3 regions of the Streptomyces sp. NPDC107521 genome follow, and region 1 is predicted to be linked to each of the others. Evidence: riboswitches for the same ligand, from Rfam matches in the RefSeq annotation. Region 1 holds a riboswitch; each other region holds the start of a gene.

Region 1 (7,032 bases):
ATCACCGCCGCCCAGACCGGGCCGGCGGAGAGGTTGTAGGCGGCGGTCACGGCGGGCGGCGCGGGCGCGAAGAGCTGGGCGCGGACGGTGCCGAAGACGGCGGCGGCACCGAGGGCGAGCGAGGTCAGGCAGCACAGCAGCACGGTGGCGACCAGGCACTGCCACACCCACAGCCCGACCACGGGGTCCCGCTCGGGCCACCGGGACCGGGTCAGCGCACGCGGCACCGGCACGGCGGCGGTGACGCCGACGGTGAAGAGCAGGAGCAGGCAGACGGTCATGCCACGGGCTCCGAATCCTGGTCGGAAGGGGCGGCTCGGGGAGGTGCGCCCGACGGTGCGGGCGGCGCGGAGAGGGGGTGCTGAGGGGTGCGGGATGCGGAGTGCCGGGGTGCGGGCGTCGTGGGGTGCCGGTGGGGCCGGAGGTGGTCCGGTGGGCCGGGTTCCCGGGGCCCCGGGGGTGTGGTGTTCCGGCGGCCGGGCGGGGCGCGCGGTGCGCACCGCCCGGCGCCAGTATGCCGGTGACGGGGGTGCGGCGGCAGGGGAGAACGCCTGTCGATCCGGCCACGCACCCGCCGGACCCACCGGAACGGGGCCGTGAGCCGTGAGCCGGGCGCCCGGCGCCAAGCTCACGGCTCACGGCGCGGCAGTCACGGGGGCCGGTGTCCGTCGGAATCGGTGAACACTTCGGTCTCAGGTGTTCACGGATCGCGCGGTACGGGGTCCGGTGGCGACCGTTCCCCGGGCCGGGTCCCGCGCGACCGGTCCGGCGGCGGACCCGCCCGCCCCCGTGGCCGTCGGACGGGGCACCGTGCCGCCCGCCGCCCGGGGCCGGCGGGCGGCGAGGCACCGTCGGCGCCGCGGCCCGTGCCCGGCGGGGAGCTACGCCGCGACCACGCGGCCGGTGACCTCGCCCAGGCCGACGCGGGTGCCGTCGGGGCCCGGGGCCCAGGCCGTCAGGGTCACCACGTCGCCGTCCTCCAGGAAGGTCCGCTTGCCGTCGGGCAGTTCGAGCGGTTCGCCGCCGTTCCAGGTCAGCTCCAGCAGGGAGCCGCGCTCGCCCTCGGCGGGACCGCTCACCGTGCCGGAGCCGTAGAGGTCGCCGGTGCGCAGGGAGGCGCCGTTGACGGTCATGTGGGCCAGTTGCTGGGCGGCGGTCCAGTACATGCCGGAGAACGGCGGCTCGGAGATCACGTGCCCGTTGAGGGCGACGGAGATCCGCAGGTCGTAGCCGCCGGGCTCGATCCGCTCGGGGTCGGTGTCGTCCAGGTAGGGCAGCAGTTCGTGGGTGCGCGCGGGCGGCGCGACCCGGGCCTCCTCCAGGGCCTCCAGCGGAGTGATCCAGGCGGACACCGAGGTGGTGAACGACTTGCCGAGGAACGGGCCCAGGGGCACGTACTCCCATGCCTGGATGTCGCGCGCGGACCAGTCGTTGAGCAGGCACAGCCCGAAGACGTGCTCGCGGAAGCCGGTGAGCGGCACCGGGTGCCCCATGTCGGAGGGCACGCCGACCACGAAGCCGACCTCGGCCTCGATGTCGAGGCGCACGGACGGGCCGAAGACCGGCGCGGCGTCGGCGGGCGCCTTGCGCTGGCCGGAGGGCCGCACGACGTCCGTGCCGGAGACCACGACGGTGCCGGAGCGGCCGTGGTAGCCGATCGGGAGGTGCTTCCAGTTCGGGGTGAGGGGGTCGGAGCCGGGGCGGAAGATCCGGCCGACGTTGTGGGCATGGTTCTCGGAGGCGTAGAAGTCGACGTAGTCGGCCACCTCGAAGGGGAGGTGCAGGGTCACCGAGGACAGCGGGTGGAACAGCGGCTCCACGGTCTCGCGGTGGGAGGGCACCGTCAGCCAGGCGGTCACCGCGCGCCGTACGTCGGACCAGGCGGTGCGGCCCGCGGCCAGCAGCGGGTTCAGGGTCGGCCGGTCGAGCAGGGAGGCGTACGGGGAGCCGAGGGCCCGGGCCGCCGCGCCGGCGTCGAGGACGTGGTCACCGAGCCGGACGCCCACCGTCCGGTCCCGCGTGCCGGGGATCGAGAACACGCCGTAGGGAAGGTTGTGAGGACCGAAGGGGTCGCCCTCGGGGAGGTCGAAGGGGGGCATCGGGTTCGCCGCCTCGCTTTCGTGCTCGCCATGCGCGTCAGCCGCGCCGTGTGCGCCGGTCGGCCGCGTGATCCGCGGCCGGGCCACACGTTACGGCGGGGACACCGGTCTTGGGCAGGGGCACCGGCCGCGGTGCCCCTGCCCGGCGGTCCGGGCGGGCGGCGGGAACCGGCCCCGTGGCGGGTGTTTTCCCGCCCGTACGGCGGAGGGGGAGCCGGCGCGGGGCGCCGTCCGTATGCTCGGGCCCATGGGCCGTCCCGCGTACGCACTCGTCGCCACCGACCTCGACGGCACCCTGCTCCGCGGCGACGACACCCTCTCGGCGCGGACGCGGGCGGCGCTCGGCCGGGCGGAGCGGGCGGGCGCGCGGCACCTGGTGGTGACCGGACGGCCGGTGCCCCGGGTACGGCCGCTGCTGGCGGAGCTGGGCGCGACGGGGCTCGCGGTGTGCGGACAGGGCGCGCAGGTCTACGACGCGGGGGCGCGCCGGATGCTCTGGTCCCTCGCCCTGGACCGGGAGACGGCGGAGGCCGCGCTCGGCAAGATCGAGGCGGAGACCGGGCCGGTGCACGCGGCCGTCGACCAGGACGGCACGGACGGGGAGACGCTCGTCGAGCCGGGCTTCGTGATGCCGCACCCCACGTTGCCGGCCCGGCGGGTGGGGCGGCGCGAGGAGCTGTGGCGGACGCCGGTCAGCAAGGTGCTGCTGCGCCACCCCGGGCTGTCCGACGACGCGCTGGCGGCGGCGGCCCGTGCGGCGGTGGGCCCGCTGGTGACGGTGGTGGTGTCGGGGCCGGGCACGGTGGAGCTCCAGCCGCCCGGCGTGACCAAGGCGACCGGGCTGGCGCTGGCCGCCGGGCGGCTGGGGGTGGACGGGGAGCGGACCATCGCCTTCGGGGACATGCCCAACGACGTCCCGATGTTCCGCTGGGCGGGCCACGGCGTCGCCATGGCGGGCGCGCACCCCGAACTGAGGGCGGTGGCCGACGAGGTCACCCTGACGAACGAGGACGACGGCGTCGCCGTCGTCCTCGACCGGATCTTCGGGGCCGTCCGCCGGGGCGGACGGGGCGCGGGGCGCCGGATCAGTACGCGCTGAAGACGTTGTCGATCGAGCCGTACCGGTCGGCCGCGTAGTTGCAGGCGGCGGTGATGTTGGCGACCGGGTCGTAGGGGTCCCAGGAGGTGCCGGCCACGTGGTAGGCGCGGAAGGTCGGGTCGATCACCTGGAGCAGGCCCTTGGACGGGGTGCCGTTGACGGCGTTGACGTCCCAGTTGTTGATGGCGTACGGGTTGCCGGACGACTCGCGCATCACGTTGCGGTGGATGCCGTCGTAGGAACCGGGGATGCCCTGCTGCGCCATGATCGCGAGGGACTGCCGGATCCAGCCGTCGAGGGTGTCCGGGTAGGCCGTCGAGGCGGCGGCGGTGGTGGTCGTGGCGGCCGAGGCGCCGGTGGCGCCGAGGAGCGGCAGGGCGAGCACGGCGGCGCCGGTTCCGGCGACGGCGATCCGGCGGGCCAGGCGGGCGGTGCGGGCAGGACGGTGCTGACCGATGGCAGGCATGGGTGATCCCTCTCCTGACGCCTGCGAGGTGAGCTGTCGGGTTCGGGCGGGGAGGTGCCCGGCCGTGCCCTGACGGGCGCGGCTTCACCCCTAGCCGTTCCGGTGGGTCCGGTGCGGCGACTTACCTTGGGTCCCCCGCTCCTGCCCGCGAGTGTGTCGAATGGATGACTGTCGGTCCGGCGGTGGCAGGATTCGGCGTCCGCCCGACAGGCCGGGAACGTATGCGAGAGCACATGTCGGGAACAAGTGCGGGAATCACCCGACGTACCTGTTGACCTTGATCGGTACGGTTTGGGGTGCTTGATCCTTTGCGGTCGCGACCGGCCAACTGGCCTACGGGGCAACGGGCCCCCGCCGGGCGGGGCGCGGGGGCCCGGCGGCGGTGGACGGTGCGGTGGAGTGAGCCAACTCACGGAGGCGGCCAAGGGTGGCAAATCGGGCATTCAGTCCAACTGTGAATTAATCGGCTCCGGTTGGGGGCGCCCCCGGTGTGCGGCCGCTCCGGCGGGACGGGGGGCGTGCCGGGCGGGTGACGTTCTGGCGGTGCGCGCCGTTGGGTGGGGTGATGGGATCTTCGGTGGCGGCCCGGGGTGCGCCGCGCGCCGGGCCGCGCCCCGGATGTCCGGTCATGGCGGGCGACATTTGCCGATATCACTTGATCAAAAACATACCGTGCGCGATCCCCTACGGACCGGTGTCTTGCGGTGGGCGCTAGCGGTGATCGAAACATGACCGGATACGCTGACTTGAGTGGTGGCAGCGACCTATCGACAAACCAGATAGACAGCAGCAGACAGGAGACCCCTCGTGACCGTCGTCGGGCCGTTCGGGCTGAGCGTGCGGGACCAGGCTCTGGAAGCCGATGTCCAGACCGGGCTGGCGGCCGTCGAGGAAGGGTTGCTTGAGGCAACCAAGAGTGAGGTCCCGTTCATCACGGAAGCCGCCCAGCACCTCGTGCGGGCCGGCGGCAAGCGGTTCCGACCGCTGCTCGTCATGCTCGCCGCCCAGTTCGGCGACCCCTACGCCCCCGGCGTCGTGCCCTCGGCCGTGGTCGTGGAGCTGACCCACCTCGCCACGCTCTACCACGACGACGTGATGGACGAGGCCGCCGTGCGGCGCGGGGTGGCCAGCGCCAACACCCGCTGGGACAACTCGGTCGCGGTCCTCACCGGCGACTTCCTGTTCGCCCGTGCCTCCCAGATCCTCGCCGACCTCGGGCCGGAGGCGGTCCGGGTGCAGGCCCTCGCCTTCGAGCGGCTGGTCACCGGCCAGATCCTGGAGACGGCGGGACCGCAGGACGGGCGGGACCCGGTCGACCACTACCTCGACGTGCTCGGCGGCAAGACGGGCTCGCTGGTGGCCGTCTCCTGCCGGTTCGGCGCGATGGTGTCGGGCGCCGACGAGACGGTCGTCGACGTGCTCACCCAGTACGGGGAGCGGCTCGGCGTCGCCTTCCAGCTCGCCGACGACGTCCTGGACATCGCCTCCGACTCCCGCGAGTCCGGCAAGACCCCCGGCACCGACCTGCGCGAGGGCATCCCCACGCTGCCGGTGCTGCGGCTGCGCGAGCGGGCCGAGCGGCTGGGGCTGGCCGAGGACCGGGAGCTGTGCGAGCTGCTGGACTCCGACCTGACCGACGACGGCCGGCACGCCGAGGCGCTGCGCCTGCTGCGCGCCCATCCCGCCCTCGAACAGGCCCGCCGGGACACCGTCCGCTACGCCGAGGAGGCGCGGGCGGCGCTGGCCCCGCTGGTGGAGTGCCAGGCCAAGGCCGCGCTGGTGGAGCTGTGCGACGCGGTGGTCCACCGCGCGGGCTGAACCCGGGACCGGTCAGGGTGCCGGGCGGAGCCGGACGCGGCGGAGGCCGCAGGACGGGACACGCTCGCCGTAGGGGCCGTAGGGGCCGTAGGGCCGGAGTGGCGGGCCGGGGTGGGTCAACCGCCGTACGGGTCACGGGGGATCGTCCGCCCGTGCCGGCGGCGCGAGGGGCGCGCCCCCTGGGGACCGGGGCGGCTCCGGGCCTCCTCGTACGGGCGCCGTACCCCACCCCTACGGGCCGGAGGGGCCGGGACTCCCCGGTGTCATCCCGCAGGAGTACGCGGAGTTGGGCCCGGGGGCTGACGATTCCGTGCCCCCGATTTGGTCGTATGGACACCACGGAAAACACCGGTCCTCACCGATTCGGGTGAGAATGGCGGCTCACGGGTGGAGACGTGCGACATCGCGGGACACCGCCGCCGACAACGGAGGTAGGGCACACATGGCACCGTACGAATCCGACGGCAGCACCACCACCGCCGGGGAGCGCGAGGAACCCCGGACGTCCCGGCGCAGGGCCGCGCGGTACGCCGTCCCGGTGGCGGTGATGGGACTGGCCGCCGCGACGATCGGCCTCGTCCCCGCCCTCGCCGACTCCGGGGACCCCGATCTGCCCGGGATCACGGCCCAGCAACTCGTCGAGCGCATCGCCCGGTCGGACGTCCAGCACCTGTCCGGCACGGTGAGGATCAACACGGATCTGGGGCTGCCCGACCTCGGCGGCCTCGGCCGGGGCATGCTGTCCGGCCGGTCCGGAGTCCCGGGCGCGGGCGGCGGGGACGCGGAGGACGGCGGGGGCTCGGCCGCCGACCCCTCGGCCAAGCTGACCGCGCTGGTCTCCGGCAGCCACACGCTGCGCGTCGCGGCCGACGGCCCCGACCGGCAGCGGCTCTCCGTCCTGGAGGACGCCGCCGAGTACAGCCTGATCCGCAACGGCGAGGACGTCTGGGGCTACGACAGCGCCTCCAACGAGGTCTACCACGCCACCGCCGGCCCGTCCGGCCGCGCCGGTGACGAGGGCGCCCGCCGGCACGCGGAGCTTCCGGCCACGCCCAAGGAACTCGCCGAGCAGGCCCTGGCGGCGGTCGACGCGACCACGTCGGTGACCGTCGACGGCACCGCGAGGGTGGCGGGACGGGACGCCTACCGGCTCGTGGTCGAGCCCCGGCAGAAGGGCTCCACGGTGGGCGTCGTCAGCATCGCCGTGGACGCGGAGACGGGCGTGCCGCTGAAGTTCACGCTCACCCCTGCGGGCGGCGGCGCCGCCGTCGTCGACGCGGGCTTCACCCGGGTGAGCTTCGCCGAGCCGGACGCGTCGACCTTCGACTTCACCCCGCCCAGGGGCGCGAAGGTCACCGAGGCGGACGGGTCCGGGAAGGACGGCGCGTCGGGGAAGGCCGACTGGCCGGGCAAGGCGGACGCGTCCGGCGGGGAGGGCCCCGCCGGTGTGCCGGGCGGCGGACCCGCCGGCGGCGCGGAGGGCGTCGAGGTCGTCGGCGAGGGCTGGAACACGGTGGCCGTGCTCCGCACCGGCGGCCGGGGACTGCCCA
Region 2 (7,032 bases), on a different contig from region 1:
GCGTAGGCGACGGCCTGGGCGAGCGCGCGGACGCCCCGCTCGGCGGCGGGGTAGGCGGGGATGGGGTGCGGGGCGTCGGGGGCGGCGGTGCCGCTGCCGGGTGCCGTGCCCGGGCCGGCGCCGGAGGGTGTGTCCGTGCCGGGGGCGGCGGTCCCGGGGGCCGGGGTGCTCCGGGGCGGTGTTCCGGCGGGCGGGGTCCCCGGGGAGGCGGGCGCCGAAGTGCCCGGGGCCTGCGGGGAGGCCGGTGCCGACACGTCCGGGGCGCCGGGCACCGCCCGGTCCGGCGCGTCCGATCCGGGGCGCGCGGCGGCGGGGCCGCTCGTCGCCGATCCGCCCGCTTCGGGTACGCCCGCGTTCGACCTGCCCGCGTCCGACCTGCCCGCTTCCGGTCCGGCGGCTCCGGCTCCGGCGGCTCCGGGAGCGCCCGGCTCCGCTGCCGCGCTCCCGGGCGCTCCCGCTTCCCGCCGGGCGCCCCCGGCCGTGCCGCCGTCCGCTCCCGCGGCCCGCGGCTCCGCGCCCCGCGGCGCCGTGCTCGTCGCCGCCGACAGGGCCTCCGCGAGACCGCCCAGCTCCACGTGGACCACGAGGACCGGCTTGTCCGGCACCCCGGCCGCCGCCGAGCGCAGCGCCTCCGCCAGGGCGCCGTCCGCGAGGGAGCCCTCCCCCACGGTCGGGATGGCGGTCACCACCACCGCGTCGTTGGTGTCGTCGGCCAGCGCGCGGGACAGCGCCCCGTGGAACTCCGCGGAGGTCGCGGCCGTCGTCAGGTCCAGCGGGGGGTGCGGGCGCAGCCCTTCGGACAGGCAGGCGTCGTAGGTGAGCAGCCCCAGGGACTCGGAGTTGCCGAGGATCGCCACGCGCGGCCCGGCGGGCAGCGGCTGACGGGCGAGCAGCAGTCCCGCGTCGACGAGTTCGGTGACGGTGTCGACGCGCAGCACCCCGGCCTGGCGCAGGAGTTCGGAGACCGTGGCGTGCGGCAGCCGGGTCGCGCGCACCGCGTGCCCCTGGGGGGCGGCGCCGCCGTGCCGGGCGCCCTGCACCACCACCAGCGGCTTGGCGGCGGCGGTGCGGCGGGCGAGGCGGGTGAACTTGCGCGGGTTGCCGATGGACTCCAGGTACATCAGGGCGACATCGGTGCCGGGGTCGTCGTACCAGTACTGGAGCACGTCGTTGCCGGAGACGTCGGCCCGGTTGCCGGAGGAGACGAAGGTCGACACCCCCGTGACGCCGGTCACGCCGCCGCCGCGCCGGTGCAGCCGGGAGAGCAGGGCGATCCCGATGGCGCCGGACTGGGCGAACAGGCCGATGCGGCCGGGGCGCGGCATGTCGGGCGCCAGGGAGGCGTTGAGGCGGAACTCCGGGTCGGTGTTGATGATGCCGAAGGCGTTGGGGCCGATGAGCCGCATCCCGTGGCTGCGGGCGAGCCGCACCAGGGCCCGCTGCCGCTCCCGCCCCTCGGGGCCGCTCTCGGCGTACCCGGCGGAGATCACGACGAGCCCCTGCACCCCGTGCTCGCCGCACTCGGTGACGACGGCGGGCACCTGCTCGGCGGGCACGGTGACGACGGCCAGGTCGACCGGCCCGTCGATCCCGCGCACGGAGCGGTGCGCGGGCACCCCGTCCAGGTCCCGCAGCTCCTCGGGGAAGGCCCGGTTGACGGCGTGGAGGGGACCGGTGAAGCCCGCGTCGCGGATGTTGTCCAGGACACTGCGGCCCACGCCGCCGGGGGCGCGGCCGACGCCGATGACGGCGACCGAGCCGGGCCGCAGGAGCCGCCGCACCGAGCGGCCCTCGGCGCGCTGCTCGCGCGCGTACTGCACGGCCAGGGAGCGGTCGGTGGGTTCGAGGTCGAACTCCAGCCGGACGACTCCGTCCTCGAAGCTGCGCTTCTGGGTGTACCCGGCGTCGGTGAACACCTTGATCATCTTGGTGTTGGCGGGCAGGACCTCGGCGGCGAAGCGGCGGATGCCGCGCTCGCGGGCGACGGCGGCGATGTGTTCGAGCAGCGCGGAGGCCACGCCCCGGCCCTGGTGGGCGTCCTGGACGAGGAAGGCGACCTCGGCCTCGTCGGCCGGGGCGGAGGCGGGCGCCCCGGCGGCGTCGATCCGGTCGTAGCGCACGGTGGCGATGAACTCGCCGCCGACGGTCGCCGCGAGCCCCACCCGGTCCACGAAGTCGTGGTGCGTGAAGCGGTGCACGTCCTTGGCGGACAGCCTCGGGTAGGGCGCGAAGAAGCGGTAGTACTTCGACTCGTCGGAGACCTGCTCGTAGAAGCTGACCAGGCGCTCGGCGTCATCGACGGTGATCGGGCGCACACGCGCGGTGCCACCGTCGCGCAGCACCACGTCGGCCTCCCAGTGGGCGGGGTACTCAGGCCGGTCGGACGAGGTCTGCATGGGCCCCAGAGTACGGCTCGCGCCCGGCGGCGGCGCGGGGCAGTCTGTCCGGAAGCGGTTCCGTCCGGGCACCCTCGACCGTATGTGAGACTGGTCTAGACAACCCTGCACACCTGAAGGGCAGCAACATGGCTGAGCGCCGCGTCAACGTCGGCTGGGCCGAGGGTCTCCACGCCCGCCCCGCCTCCATCTTCGTCCGGGCCACCACGGCCACCGGCGTCCCGGTCACGATCGCCAAGGCCGACGGCTCGCCCGTCAACGCGGCCTCCATGCTGGCGGTGCTGGGTCTGGGCGCCCAGGGCGGCGAGGAGGTCGTCCTGGCCTCCGACGCCGAGGGCGCGGACGCCGCGCTGGACCGCCTGGCGAAGCTGGTCGCCGAAGGTCTTGAGGAGCTTCCCGAGACGGTCTGAGACCGCCCCGTTCCGGTCCGCCGCGGCCGGAACGGAGGGCCCGCCCGGGTGTCCGGGCGGGCCCTTCGTCCGTCCCGGACCGGTCCGGGCCCGGTGTCCCGGCGTCCGGACCGGTGTCCGGACCGATGTCCGGAGGTGCCCGGCGGCCGGGCGGTGCGGGGCCCGGAGCCGGAGCGGGGCTCGGGACAGGCGCGGGACACGGCCGGTACGGGACGCGGCGGGCGGCGGGCTTCCGCCGGGTACCGCGCGGCGCCGGATGTCCGGGAACGCCGGAACCCCGGCCGCTCGGGCCGGGGTTCCGCGCGGCGTTCCTCGGGGGTCCGGGGGCGGGCACCGGGGGTGCCGCGGCCGGGCCGGAGGGGTCGGCCGCAGGGGTCAGAGGTTCACTCCGTGGGAGCGGAGGTAGACCAGGGGGTTGATGTCCGAGCCGTAGTCGGTGCCGGTGCGGGCCTCGAAGTGCAGGTGCGGGCCGGTCACGTTGCCGGTGTCGCCGGCCAGGCCGATCTGCTGGCCCGCCTCGACGGACTGGCCGACCGAGACGCCGATGGACAGCAGGTGCCCGTACTGCGTGTAGGTGCCGTCGTGCATCCGGATCACGACCTGGTTGCCGTACGCCCCGCCCCATCCGGCCTGGACGACGGTGCCGACGCCGACCGAGCGGACCGAGGCGCCGTTGCCGGCGTGGAAGTCGATGCCGGTGTGGGTGCCGGAGGACCAGAGGGAACTGGTCGAGCCGTAGGCGGTGGAGACGTAGGAGCCGGCGACCGGCGAGACGAAGGTGTTCAGACGCTGGCGCTCGGCCTCGCGGGCGGCGCGCTCCCTGGCCTCGCGGGCGTCCTTGGCGGCCTCGGCCGCGGCGGCGGCGCGCTCGCGGGCGATCTCCTGCGCGGCGACCCGGGCGGCGGCGTCGTCGGCGGCGCCGCGCTGGGCGTCGGCCTGCGCGTCGATCTCGTCGGCTATGGAACCGCCGATGGTGACGACCGGCGTCAGTCCGCTCTGCTCGGCCTCGGTCTCGGCCGCGGCGGCCGGTCCGGCGAGGGCTCCGGCGACTCCGCCCGCGGTGGCGGTGAGGGCCGCGACGCTCGCGGCACGGGCGGTGGTGCGGTGCATCCGGCCGGGGCGGCGGTGCTTCCCGGAGGCGTGCGTGAACGCCATGTGGCGACGGTTTCCTTTCCTTCCCTCTCGCCTACCGGGTTAGCTGACGGGTTCGGAGCAGGAAGGTCTCCTACGGACTCCCCCGCTGGGCGCGGGCATCCGATTCACCCCTGGGACGTGTGCCCCTCCGGCCGCGGGCGGCGGCCGGAAGACGGGTCCCCGGCTCCCCCGGCTCGCGCCGTACGGGGACTCGGCGATGACTGTCCGGTGCCGCGGATGCGGCGCACTGCGTGACGTACAGCCGGGACGACGCTAAGCGGGGGCGCCTTCACTCCTCAAACACAACCTGGTTTTTGTGCCGTATCCCACAGTGCAGACGGGTGGTCATTCCCTCAATTCGGGCATACGGCGGCCCCGGTGACGCCTCCGCCACCGGGGCCGCCGCGTGCCGGGCGGACCCTACTCGGCCGCCACGACGGTGACCTCGCCGATGCCGAGGGCCTCCACGGGCTCCCTGATCACGGACGCGTCCCCGACGAGGACCGTCACCACGCGGTCCACCGGGAAGGCGTTCACGACCGCCGCCGTGGCCTCCACCGTGCCGGTGGCCGCGAGTTGGCGGTACAGGGCGGCCTGGTAGTCGTCGGGCAGGTGCTGCTCGACCTGGTCGGCCAGGGTGCTCGCGACGGCCGCCGCCGTCTCGTACTTGAGCGGGGCCACGCCCACCAGGTTCTGCACGGCCACATCGCGCTCGGCGTCGGTCAGACCGCCCTCGGCCAGGGTCCGCAGCACCGTCCACAGGTCCGCCAGGGCGGGGCCGGTGTTGGGGGTGTCCACAGAACCACTGATGGCCAGCATGGCGGCGCCGCTGCCGTCGGGGGCGGAGCGCAGCACCTGGGAGAAGGCGCGGACGCCGTAGGTGTAGCCCTTCTCCTCCCGCAGGACCCGGTCCAGCCGGGAGGTGAGGGTGCCGCCCAGGCAGTAGGTGCCGAGCACCTGGGCGGGCCACACCCGGTCGTGCCGGTCGGCGCCGATACGGCCGATCAGGAGCTGCGTCTGGACGGCGCCCTGACGGTGCACGATGACGACGCGGCCCCGGTCGTCGGCGGTCACCGGCGGCACCGGGCGCGGCGCGGCGGCCGAGCCGGTCCACGCGCCGAGGGTGTCGGCGAGCAGCGCGTCGAGGTCGAGACCGGTCAGGTCGCCGACGACCACGGCGGTGGCGGTGGCCGGGCGCACGTGCTTCTCGTAGAAGGCGCGGACGGCCGCCGAGTCGATGGCGGCGACCGTCTCCTCGGTGCCCTGGCGCGGGCGCGACATGCGCGCGTCGGCCGGGAACAGCTCCTTGGACAGCTCCTTGGCGGCGCGCCGGGTCGGGTTGGCCAGCTCGTGCGGGATCTCGTCCAGCCGGTTGCGGACGAGGCGCTCGACCTCGCTGTCCGCGAAGGCGGGCGCCCGCAGCGCGTCCGCGACCAGCCCGAGGGCCTTGGCCAGCCGGGAGGCGGGCACCTCCAGGCTCAGCCGCACGCCCGGGTGGTCGGCGTGCGCGTCGAGGGTGGCGCCGCAGCGCTCCAGCTCGGCGGCGAACTCCTCCGCGGAGTGCTTGTCGGTGCCCTCGGAGAAGGCCCGCGCCATGATCGTGGCTACCCCGTCCAGACCGGCGGGCTCGGCGTCCAGCGGCGCGTCCAGCAGCACCTCGACGGCGACGACCCGCTGGCCGGGCCGGTGGCAGCGCAGCACCGTCAGCCCGTTGCCCAGGCTGCCCCGCTCGGGGGCGGGGAACGCCCACGGACGGGGGGCGCCGCCCTGCGGCCGGGGGTGGAACTCCATGGTGGCCTGCCGGGTCACTTGCCCGCCTCCTCGTTCTCGTCGGTGGCACCGTCGGCGTCGGCGTCCGAGGGCTCCGCCCCGTCGGCCCCGGGGGCCGTGGGCTCGTAGACCAGCACGGCGCGGTTGTCGGGCCGCAGCCTGGCCTTGGCGACCTCCTGGACCTCCTCGGCGGTCACCTCCAGCACCCGCCCCACGGCGGTGAGGGCGAGCTGCGGGTCACCGAAGAGGACCGCGTACCGGCACAGTTCGTCGGCGCGGCCGGCGACCGTGCCGAGCCGGTCCAGCCACTCGCGTTCGAGCTGCGCCTGGGCGCGCTCCATCTCCTCGGCGGTGGGGCCCTCGTCGGCGAGCCGGGCCAGCTCCTCGTCGATGGCGGCCTCGATGACCGGCACCTCCACGTCGCCGGATGCCTTCACGTCCAGCCAGCCCAGGGACGGCGCCCCGGCCAGCCGCAGCAGGCCGAAGCCGGCGGCGACGGCGGTGCGGTCGCGGCGCACCAGCCGGTTGTAGAGGCGGGAGGACTCGCCGCCGCCCAGCACGGTCAGCGCCAGGTCGGCCGCGTCGCAGGCGCGGGTGCCGTCCTCCGGCAGGCGGTAGGCCGCCATCAGGGCGCGCGCGGGCACCTCCTCCTCCACGACCTCGCGGAGCTGGCCGCCCATGGTGTCGGGCAGGGCCCCGTCCCGGGGGGCGGCCTTGCCGTCGTGGGAGGGGATGGAGCCGAAGTACTTCTCGATCCAGGCCAGGGTCTCACCGGGGTCGATGTCGCCGACGACGGAGAGCACCGCGTTGTTCGGCGCGTAGTAGGTGCGGAAGAACGCGCGCGCGTCCTCCAGCGTGGCGGCGTCCAGGTCGGCCATGGAACCGATCGGCGTGTGGTGGTAGGGGTGGCCCTCCGGGTAGGCCAGCGCGGTCAGCTTCTCGAAGGCGGTCCCGTAGGGGACGTTGTCGTAGCGCTGGCGGCGCTCGTTCTTGACGACGTCCCGCTGGTTCTCCATCGACTCGTCGTCCAGCGCGGCGAGCAGGGAGCCCATCCGGTCGGCCTCCAGCCAGAGCGCCAGCTCCAGCTGGTGGGCGGGCATCGTCTCGAAGTAGTTGGTGCGCTCGAAGCTGGTGGTGCCGTTGAGCGAACCGCCGGCCCCCTGCACCAGCTCGAAGTGGCCGTTGCCCTTCACCTGGGCGGAGCCCTGGAACATCAGGTGCTCGAAGAGGTGAGCCAGACCGGTACGCCCCTTGACCTCGTGGCGGGAACCGACGTCGTACCAGAGGCACACCGCGGCGACCGGGGTCAGGTGGTCCTCCGA
Region 3 (7,032 bases), on a different contig from region 1:
CCCGGGGGCCGGTCGGCGGGGTGGGTTACGTTCTGATGGTGAACGCGACCAGTCCCCAGACCACCCCCGCCGAGGGCCGCATCGTCCTCCTCACCACCAGTCACCGTGTCGCCCCGGGGCTGCTCTCCTGGCCCGCCTGGCAGGCGCTGCGCGCGGCCGACCGCGTGCTGTGCGCCGACGGGACGCATCCGCAGCTCCCGTACCTGAGAGAGGCCGGCATCGAGGTCGAGCAGGCGACGCCGGACGCCGAGGAGCTGGTCGGCGCCTGCGCGGGCGGGCTCTCGGTGGTGGTCGTGGCGACCGGCGCGGGCGAGCCCGCCCTCACCGACGGCCTGGCCCGCCTCGCGGGCTCCGGGCGGGTGCGGATGCCCGAGCTGGAGCTGCTCCCCGCCTCCTACGACCTGCCGGGTGCCCGGCTGCTGGATCTCGTCCAGGTGATGGACCGCATCCGGGTGGAGTGCCCCTGGTCCTCCCGGCGCACCCATGAGGATCTGGCCAAGCACGCCCTCGAAGAGGTCTACGAGCTGGTCGAGGCGATCGAGGAGGGCGACCGCGAGGAGATGCGCGAGGAGCTGGGCGATGTCCTGCTCCAGGTCGTCTTCCACGCCCGGATCGCCGAGGAGCACCCCGAGGCGCCGTTCTCCGTGGACGACGTGGCGGGCACCCTCGTCGACAAGCTCGTCCACCGCCACCCCCATGTCTTCGGGGACGCGACGGCCACGACCCCCGAGGAGGTCCGGGAGCACTGGCTGCGCACCAAGGCGGTGGAGAAGCGGCGCACCTCGGTCACCGAGGGCGTGCCGATGGGCCAGCCCGCCCTGGCCCTCGCCGCCAAGCTGGCCTCCCGGGCGCGCACGGCGGGGCTGGACGTGCCGCTGCCCCGGGGCGAGGGCGTCGGCTACGAGCTGCTGTCCCTCGCCGCCCGCGCCGAGGCCGAGGGCGTCGACCCCGAGGCCGCGCTGCGCGCCGCCTCCCGCGCCTACCGCGACGCCATCCGGGGGGCCGAGGGATGACACCTCCCACGGACGGCCCGGCGGCCGACGGCCACGGGGCCGCGGCGGGCGGCTCCGGCTCCGGCTCCGGCGCGGGAGCGGGCGGCCGCGGCGCGGGGGCGGAGGACGGGGCGGGGCCCGGGGGCGCGGGGCGGGGTTCCGTACCGGCGCCCGGGCCGGAGCCCGAGCCCCGGTCCCTGACCGAGCCCCGGCCCGGTCCCGGTCCGGACGGGTGGCCGGAGTCCGGTCCCGGTCCGGACGCGGTGCCGGGGCCGGTCCCCGGGCCGGACGCGCCGGTGGAGTCCGGTCCCGTGCCGGGGTCCGGATGCCCGGTGACGGGTGGTGGCGCGGGCGCGCACGGAGCCGATGGTCCCGGAGCCGGAGCCGGAGCCGGAGCAGGGCCAGCCGCGGCGGGCGGCACCGGCACCGGCGCCGATACCGGTGCCGATGCCACCGGTCCCGTTCCCGCCCTGTTCAGCCGGGAGTTCGCCACCGACCCGTATCCGGCCTACGCCTGGCTGCGGAAGCACGCGCCCGTGCACCGGACCGAGCTGCCCAGCGGGGTGGAGGCCTGGCTGGTCTCCCGGTACGCGGACGCACGGCAGGCCCTCGCCGACCCCCGGCTGTCCAAGAACCCGGCCCACCACGACGAGCCCGCGCACGCCCGGGGCAGGACGGGCATCCCCGGTGAGCGCAAGGCCGAGCTGATGACGCACCTGCTGAACATCGACCCGCCGGACCACACCCGGCTGCGGCGGCTGGTCAGCACGGCGTTCACCCCGCGCCGCGTCGCGGAGTTCGCCCCCCGGGTGCGGGAGCTGGCCGACGGGCTCGTCGACCGGTTCGCCGGGACCGGCTCCGCCGACGTCATCCACGAGTTCGCCTTCCCCCTGCCCATCCACGCCATCTGCGACCTGCTCGGCGTCCCCCGCGAGGACCAGGACGACTTCCGGGACTGGGCGGGCATGATGATCCGCCACGGCGGCGGACCGCGCGGCGGTGTGGCCCGGTCGGTGAAGAAGATGCGCGGCTACCTCGCCGACCTGATCCACCGCAAGCGCGCCGCCCTGCCGGCCGGGCCGGTGCCGGGGGAGGACCTGATCTCCGGTCTGATCCGCGCCTCCGACCACGGTGAGCACCTCACCGAGAACGAGGCGGCGGCGATGGCCTTCATCCTGCTCTTCGCGGGCTTCGAGACCACCGTCAACCTGATCGGGAACGGCACCTACGCCCTGCTCACCCACCCCGGCCAGCGCGACCTCCTCCAGTCCTCGCTGGCCGTCGGGGACCACGCCCCGCTGGAGACGGGGGTGGAGGAGCTGTTGCGCTACGACGGCCCGGTGGAGCTGGCCACCTGGCGGTTCGCCACCCGCCCGCTGAGCCTCGGCGGACAGGACATCGCCGCCGGTGATCCGGTGCTGGTCGTCCTGGCCGCCGCCGACCGGGACCCGGAGCGGTTCGCGGACCCGGACACCCTGGACCTGACCCGTCGTGACAACCAGCACCTCGGGTACGGGCACGGCATCCACTACTGCCTCGGCGCCCCGCTCGCCCGGCTGGAGGGCCGGACCGCGCTGGACACCCTGTTCACCCGGCTCCCGGACCTGGAGCTGGCAGCGGACCCGGACGAACTGCGGTGGCGCGGCGGGCTCATCATGCGCGGACTGCGCACCCTGCCGGTGTCGTTCACCCCCGTCGGGCGGGCCGGGGACAACACCCCGCCCGCGCCGGAAAAGTGACAGCTGTTCAACTTTGTGATCCTCATGTGATCTGTGCGGCATGAACTTGTGACAAGTGATTGACTGCCTATACGTTCACGGATCAATGTGCGGCGGCAGAGCCGTTGTTCCGCCGCGCGCCCCTCGCTGTCTCGCGAAAGGTAGTCGCATGCTTTCCGGGAACGGTCGTCACCGTCGCCCCCGCCAGGCCCCGGCCCTCGTCGTCGCGGCCGGAGTGACCGGCTCCGCCATCGCCCTCCCGCTGCTCGGCGCCACCGGCGCCCACGCGGCCGACGGCGCGAACTGGGACCGGGTCGCGGAGTGCGAGACCGGCGGCGCATGGAGCCAGAACGGCGGCAACGGGTACTACGGCGGTCTCCAGCTCTCCCAGGAGGACTGGGAGGGCTACGGCGGTACGCAGTACGCGCCCAGCCCCGACCAGGCCAGCCGCGCCCAGCAGATCAGAGTGGCCGAGAAGCTGCTCGCGGACCGGGGCGTCGCCGCCTGGCCGACCTGCGGCCCGCAGGCGGGCCTCGGCAAGGGCGGGTCCTCGGAGGAGGGGACGGACAAGGACGGGAAGTCCCGGGGCGAGTCCCGGGACGAGGGCGGGTCCCAGGATTCGGACGCCTCCGGGGCGGACCGTGCGGAGGACGCCGGCTCCGACGCCTCCGCCGACCCCGGCTCCTCCGCCTCTCCCGGCGCCTCCGACACGCCCGGGTCGTCCGGGCGGTCCGGCGGGAAGGACCCGGCGCCGTCCGGGCGGGAGAGCGGGTCGCCCTCCCCGTCGGCGGCCTCTGACGGGACGTCGGCCGATGACCGGGACGAAACGCCTGATTCCGGCGCCTCGTCCGATCCCGGGGCGGCGCGGGACTCCGCGTCCGGCGCCGGCGGCTCCGAAGGCACCGGCGCCTCCGAGGGGACGGACGACCGCGGGTCGAATGCGGTCGAGTCCGGTGAATCGGACAAGTCCGGCTCCGGTGGGGGTGCTTCGGGCTCCGCCGGTGAGGAGGCGGCCGGCGGTGGGCGGCACCGCGGCGGCAGCGCCGACGAGGGCGCGGCGGACGGCCGCGCCGACGGCTCCTCCGGCCGTCACGCCTCGCGCGGCGGGAGCGCCGCCCGGGACGCCGTGGACGGCTCCTACACCGTCCGTCCGGGCGACAGTCTGTGGGGCATCGCGGACTCCCTCGGGGTCGACGGCGGATGGTCCTCCCTCTATGAGGAGAACAAGGACGTCGTGGGCGCCGACCCGGACTACATCCTGCCCGGTCAGGAGCTTGCCGTCGGCGGTGAATCGGAGCCCGGGCAGGGCTAGTTCACGTCATGGTTCGCGGCTGTATGTCCGTTTTGGATCTCGTGAGATATAGGTCTCATAAGCCGTGATCGTCTTTGAAAATCCGCGGAGCGCGTGGCTACGGTCAGGGTCGCTCGCCATCGCGGGCCCCGGTTGCCGCAACGCCGAATCCTGCCAGCGGCCCTCCGGGAACAGTCGTCGCGTCAAGCGCCGCAGGCAGGAGCGGGGGACCCAAGGTAAGTCGCCGCACCGGGCAGTTGAGCCGGAGCGGCTAGGGGTGGAGCCGAGTTCCGTGAGGAACCCGGCCGGGCAACTCAACCGGCCCGAACCCGACAGCTCACCTCGCAGGCGTCGGTGAGGGGATCAACCATGCTGTTTTCCGGCAAGGGCAAGCACCGTCGCCCGTCCAAGGCCACCCGCGTCATCGCCGTCGCCGGCGTCACCGGCGCCGCTGTCGCCGCCCCGCTGATGGCGGCCGGCAACGCCTCCGCCGCCACCGCCGCCGAGTGGGACGCCGTCGCCCGCTGCGAGTCCGGCGGCAACTGGTCCATCAACACCGGCAACGGCTACTACGGCGGTCTGCAGTTCTCCGCCTCCACCTGGGCCGCCTACGGCGGTACGCAGTACGCCGCCACCGCCAACCAGGCGAGCAAGGCGCAGCAGATAGAGATCGCCGAGAAGGTGCTCGCGGGCCAGGGCAAGGGCGCCTGGCCGGTCTGCGGTGTCGGCCTGTCCCGTGCCGCGTACACCGGCGGCGGCTCCACCGCCCCGCAGAGCCAGGGCGGCTCCTCGCAGAGCACCCAGCAGCAGGGCACCGGCTCCTCGCAGAACACCCAGAAGCAGAGCACCCAGAAGCAGAGCACCGGCACCTCCCAGAGCGCCCCGCAGCGCTCCCAGGGCACCTCGGACCGCTCCGCCGAGCAGAGGTCGACCCGCTCCGCCGAGCGTCCGGCCGCCAAGAAGACCGTCACCACCCCGACCGGCAAGAAGGTCAAGAAGGGCGACGGCGAGTACCGGGTCGTCGCGGGCGACACCCTCAGCTCCATCGCCGCCGACCACGGCGTCAAGGGCGGCTGGGCGAAGCTCTTCAAGCTCAACGGCGACATCGTCGAGGACGCCGACCTGATCTACCCGGGCCAGCAGCTCCACCTCAAGTAGGCCGCCGCTCCCCCCGGCCCCCGCCCCGGTGCGTGTTCCCCCGTACGCACCGGGGCGGGTTTTTTCGCGCCCGCGCGCCGGGCCGGGACCCCGCCCCGCGCCCCGTCCGGCCCGCGCCCCGGTTTCCCCGAACCGTTTTGTTCCGTTCGGAAACAATTTCCCGCCGGTTCTGTCCACGGGGTGGGCCGAAGGCCGACCGATCGCCCGGAGCCGGTTAGGCTCATCCCGCAGAGCAACACGGAACGGACCGCCAAGCCATCGCGGCCCGGCCGCCCGCGTCACACCCCAAGAAGGAGATGCTCGTGCCGTCCATCGACGTCGTCGTAGCCCGGGAAATCCTGGACTCCCGAGGCAACCCCACGGTCGAGGTCGAGGTCGGCCTCGACGACGGCAGCACGGGTCGTGCCGCCGTGCCGTCCGGCGCCTCCACCGGCGCCTTCGAGGCCATCGAGCTGCGCGACGGGGACCCCGGCCGCTACCTGGGCAAGGGCGTCGAGAAGGCCGTGCTCGCGGTCATCGAGCAGATCGGCCCGGAGCTGGTCGGCTACGACGCCACCGAGCAGCGCCTGATCGACCAGGCCATGTTCGACCTGGACGCCACCGACAACAAGGGCTCGCTCGGCGCCAACGCCATCCTCGGCGTCTCCCTCGCCGTCGCCCACGCCGCCTCCGAGGCCAGCGACCTGCCCCTGTTCCGCTACCTGGGCGGACCCAACGCGCACCTGCTGCCGGTGCCGATGATGAACATCCTGAACGGCGGCTCGCACGCCGACTCCAACGTGGACATCCAGGAGTTCATGATCGCGCCGATCGGCGCGGAGTCCTTCTCCGAGGCGCTGCGCTGGGGCACCGAGGTCTACCACACCCTCAAGAAGGTCCTGAAGAAGAAGGGCCTGGCCACCGGTCTCGGCGACGAGGGCGGCTTCGCCCCGAACCTGGGCTCCAACCGCGAGGCCCTCGACCTCATCCTGGAGGCCGTCAAGGAGGCCGGCTACATCCCGGGCGAGCAGATCGCGCTCGCGCTGGACGTCGCCGCGTCCGAGTTCTACAAGGACGGCTCCTACACCTTCGAGGGCAAGGAGCGCACCGCCGCCGAGATGACCGAGTACTACGCGGAGCTCGTCGACGCGTACCCGCTCGTGTCCATCGAGGACCCGCTGTTCGAGGACGACTGGGAGGGCTGGAAGACCATCACCGACAAGCTCGGTGACCAGGTCCAGCTCGTCGGTGACGACCTGTTCGTCACCAACCCCGAGCGTCTGGCGCGCGGTATCGACGAGGGCATCGCCAACGCCCTGCTGGTGAAGGTCAACCAGATCGGTTCGCTGACCGAGACCCTGGACGCCGTGGAGCTGGCCCAGCGCAACGGCTTCAAGTGCATGATGTCCCACCGCTCCGGCGAGACCGAGGACGTCACCATCGCCGACCTGGCCGTCGCCACCAACTGCGGCCAGATCAAGACCGGCGCCCCGGCCCGCTCCGAGCGCGTCGCCAAGTACAACCAGCTCCTGCGCATCGAGGAGATCCTCGACGACGCCGCCGTCTACGCGGGCCGCAGCGCCTTCCCGAGGTTCCGCACCGCCAACGACTGAGCGCCGCGGGAGACGAAGCCCGCGCGCCCACCGGAAGCGTCGTACGTACGTCCCCGTACTCGGTCCCGTACCGTGTGCGGGGACGTACGCACGTATGAGGACGCACGAACGCGGAGGCGGGCACATGGCGGTGAAGGACCGGGACCGTTTCTCCACCGCGACCAGGATCCGGCTGATCGGCGAGCAGACGGCGGCCCGGGTCTACCGTTCGCAGACCCGGCGCCAGGACCGCCGCTCCCGGCTGACCGGCCGCGCGGCCCTGCTGGCGATGGTGCTCTGCT

The links. A riboswitch is a leader RNA that binds a small molecule or an ion and turns the genes downstream of it on or off. The one in region 1 is predicted to bind cyclic di-AMP.
Region 2: it holds a riboswitch for cyclic di-AMP, as region 1 does, so the genes downstream of both, ACZ7LB_RS14370 (M23 family metallopeptidase) here and ACZ7LB_RS24100 (transglycosylase SLT domain-containing protein) in region 1, are expected to answer to the same signal.
Region 3: it holds a riboswitch for cyclic di-AMP, as region 1 does, so the genes downstream of both, ACZ7LB_RS25310 (transglycosylase family protein) here and ACZ7LB_RS24100 (transglycosylase SLT domain-containing protein) in region 1, are expected to answer to the same signal.

What each region holds. Positions count from the first base shown of each region.
Region 1 covers NZ_JBVKAT010000018.1:3,508-10,539, reverse strand. Annotated here, with positions in the region: gene ACZ7LB_RS24115 (M56 family metallopeptidase) at 1-281, opposite strand, end outside; gene fahA (fumarylacetoacetase) at 882-2,099, opposite strand; gene ACZ7LB_RS24105 (HAD family hydrolase) at 2,347-3,198, shown strand; gene ACZ7LB_RS24100 (transglycosylase SLT domain-containing protein) at 3,185-3,664, opposite strand; cyclic di-AMP (ydaO/yuaA leader) riboswitch at 3,668-3,833, opposite strand; gene ACZ7LB_RS24095 (polyprenyl synthetase family protein) at 4,472-5,482, shown strand; gene ACZ7LB_RS24090 (LolA family protein) at 5,925-7,032, shown strand, end outside.
Region 2 covers NZ_JBVKAT010000008.1:53,631-60,662, forward strand. Annotated here, with positions in the region: gene ACZ7LB_RS14360 (bifunctional acetate--CoA ligase family protein/GNAT family N-acetyltransferase) at 1-2,396, opposite strand, end outside; gene ACZ7LB_RS14365 (HPr family phosphocarrier protein) at 2,525-2,806, shown strand; gene ACZ7LB_RS14370 (M23 family metallopeptidase) at 3,182-3,961, opposite strand; cyclic di-AMP (ydaO/yuaA leader) riboswitch at 3,975-4,167, opposite strand; gene ACZ7LB_RS14375 (M16 family metallopeptidase) at 4,361-5,749, opposite strand; gene ACZ7LB_RS14380 (M16 family metallopeptidase) at 5,746-7,032, opposite strand, start outside.
Region 3 covers NZ_JBVKAT010000019.1:132,096-139,127, forward strand. Annotated here, with positions in the region: gene ACZ7LB_RS25295 (nucleoside triphosphate pyrophosphohydrolase) at 36-1,013, shown strand; gene ACZ7LB_RS25300 (cytochrome P450 family protein) at 1,463-2,731, shown strand; gene ACZ7LB_RS25305 (transglycosylase family protein) at 2,880-4,022, shown strand; cyclic di-AMP (ydaO/yuaA leader) riboswitch at 4,200-4,367, shown strand; gene ACZ7LB_RS25310 (transglycosylase family protein) at 4,371-5,159, shown strand; gene eno (phosphopyruvate hydratase) at 5,462-6,751, shown strand; gene ACZ7LB_RS25320 (FtsB family cell division protein) at 6,876-7,032, shown strand, end outside.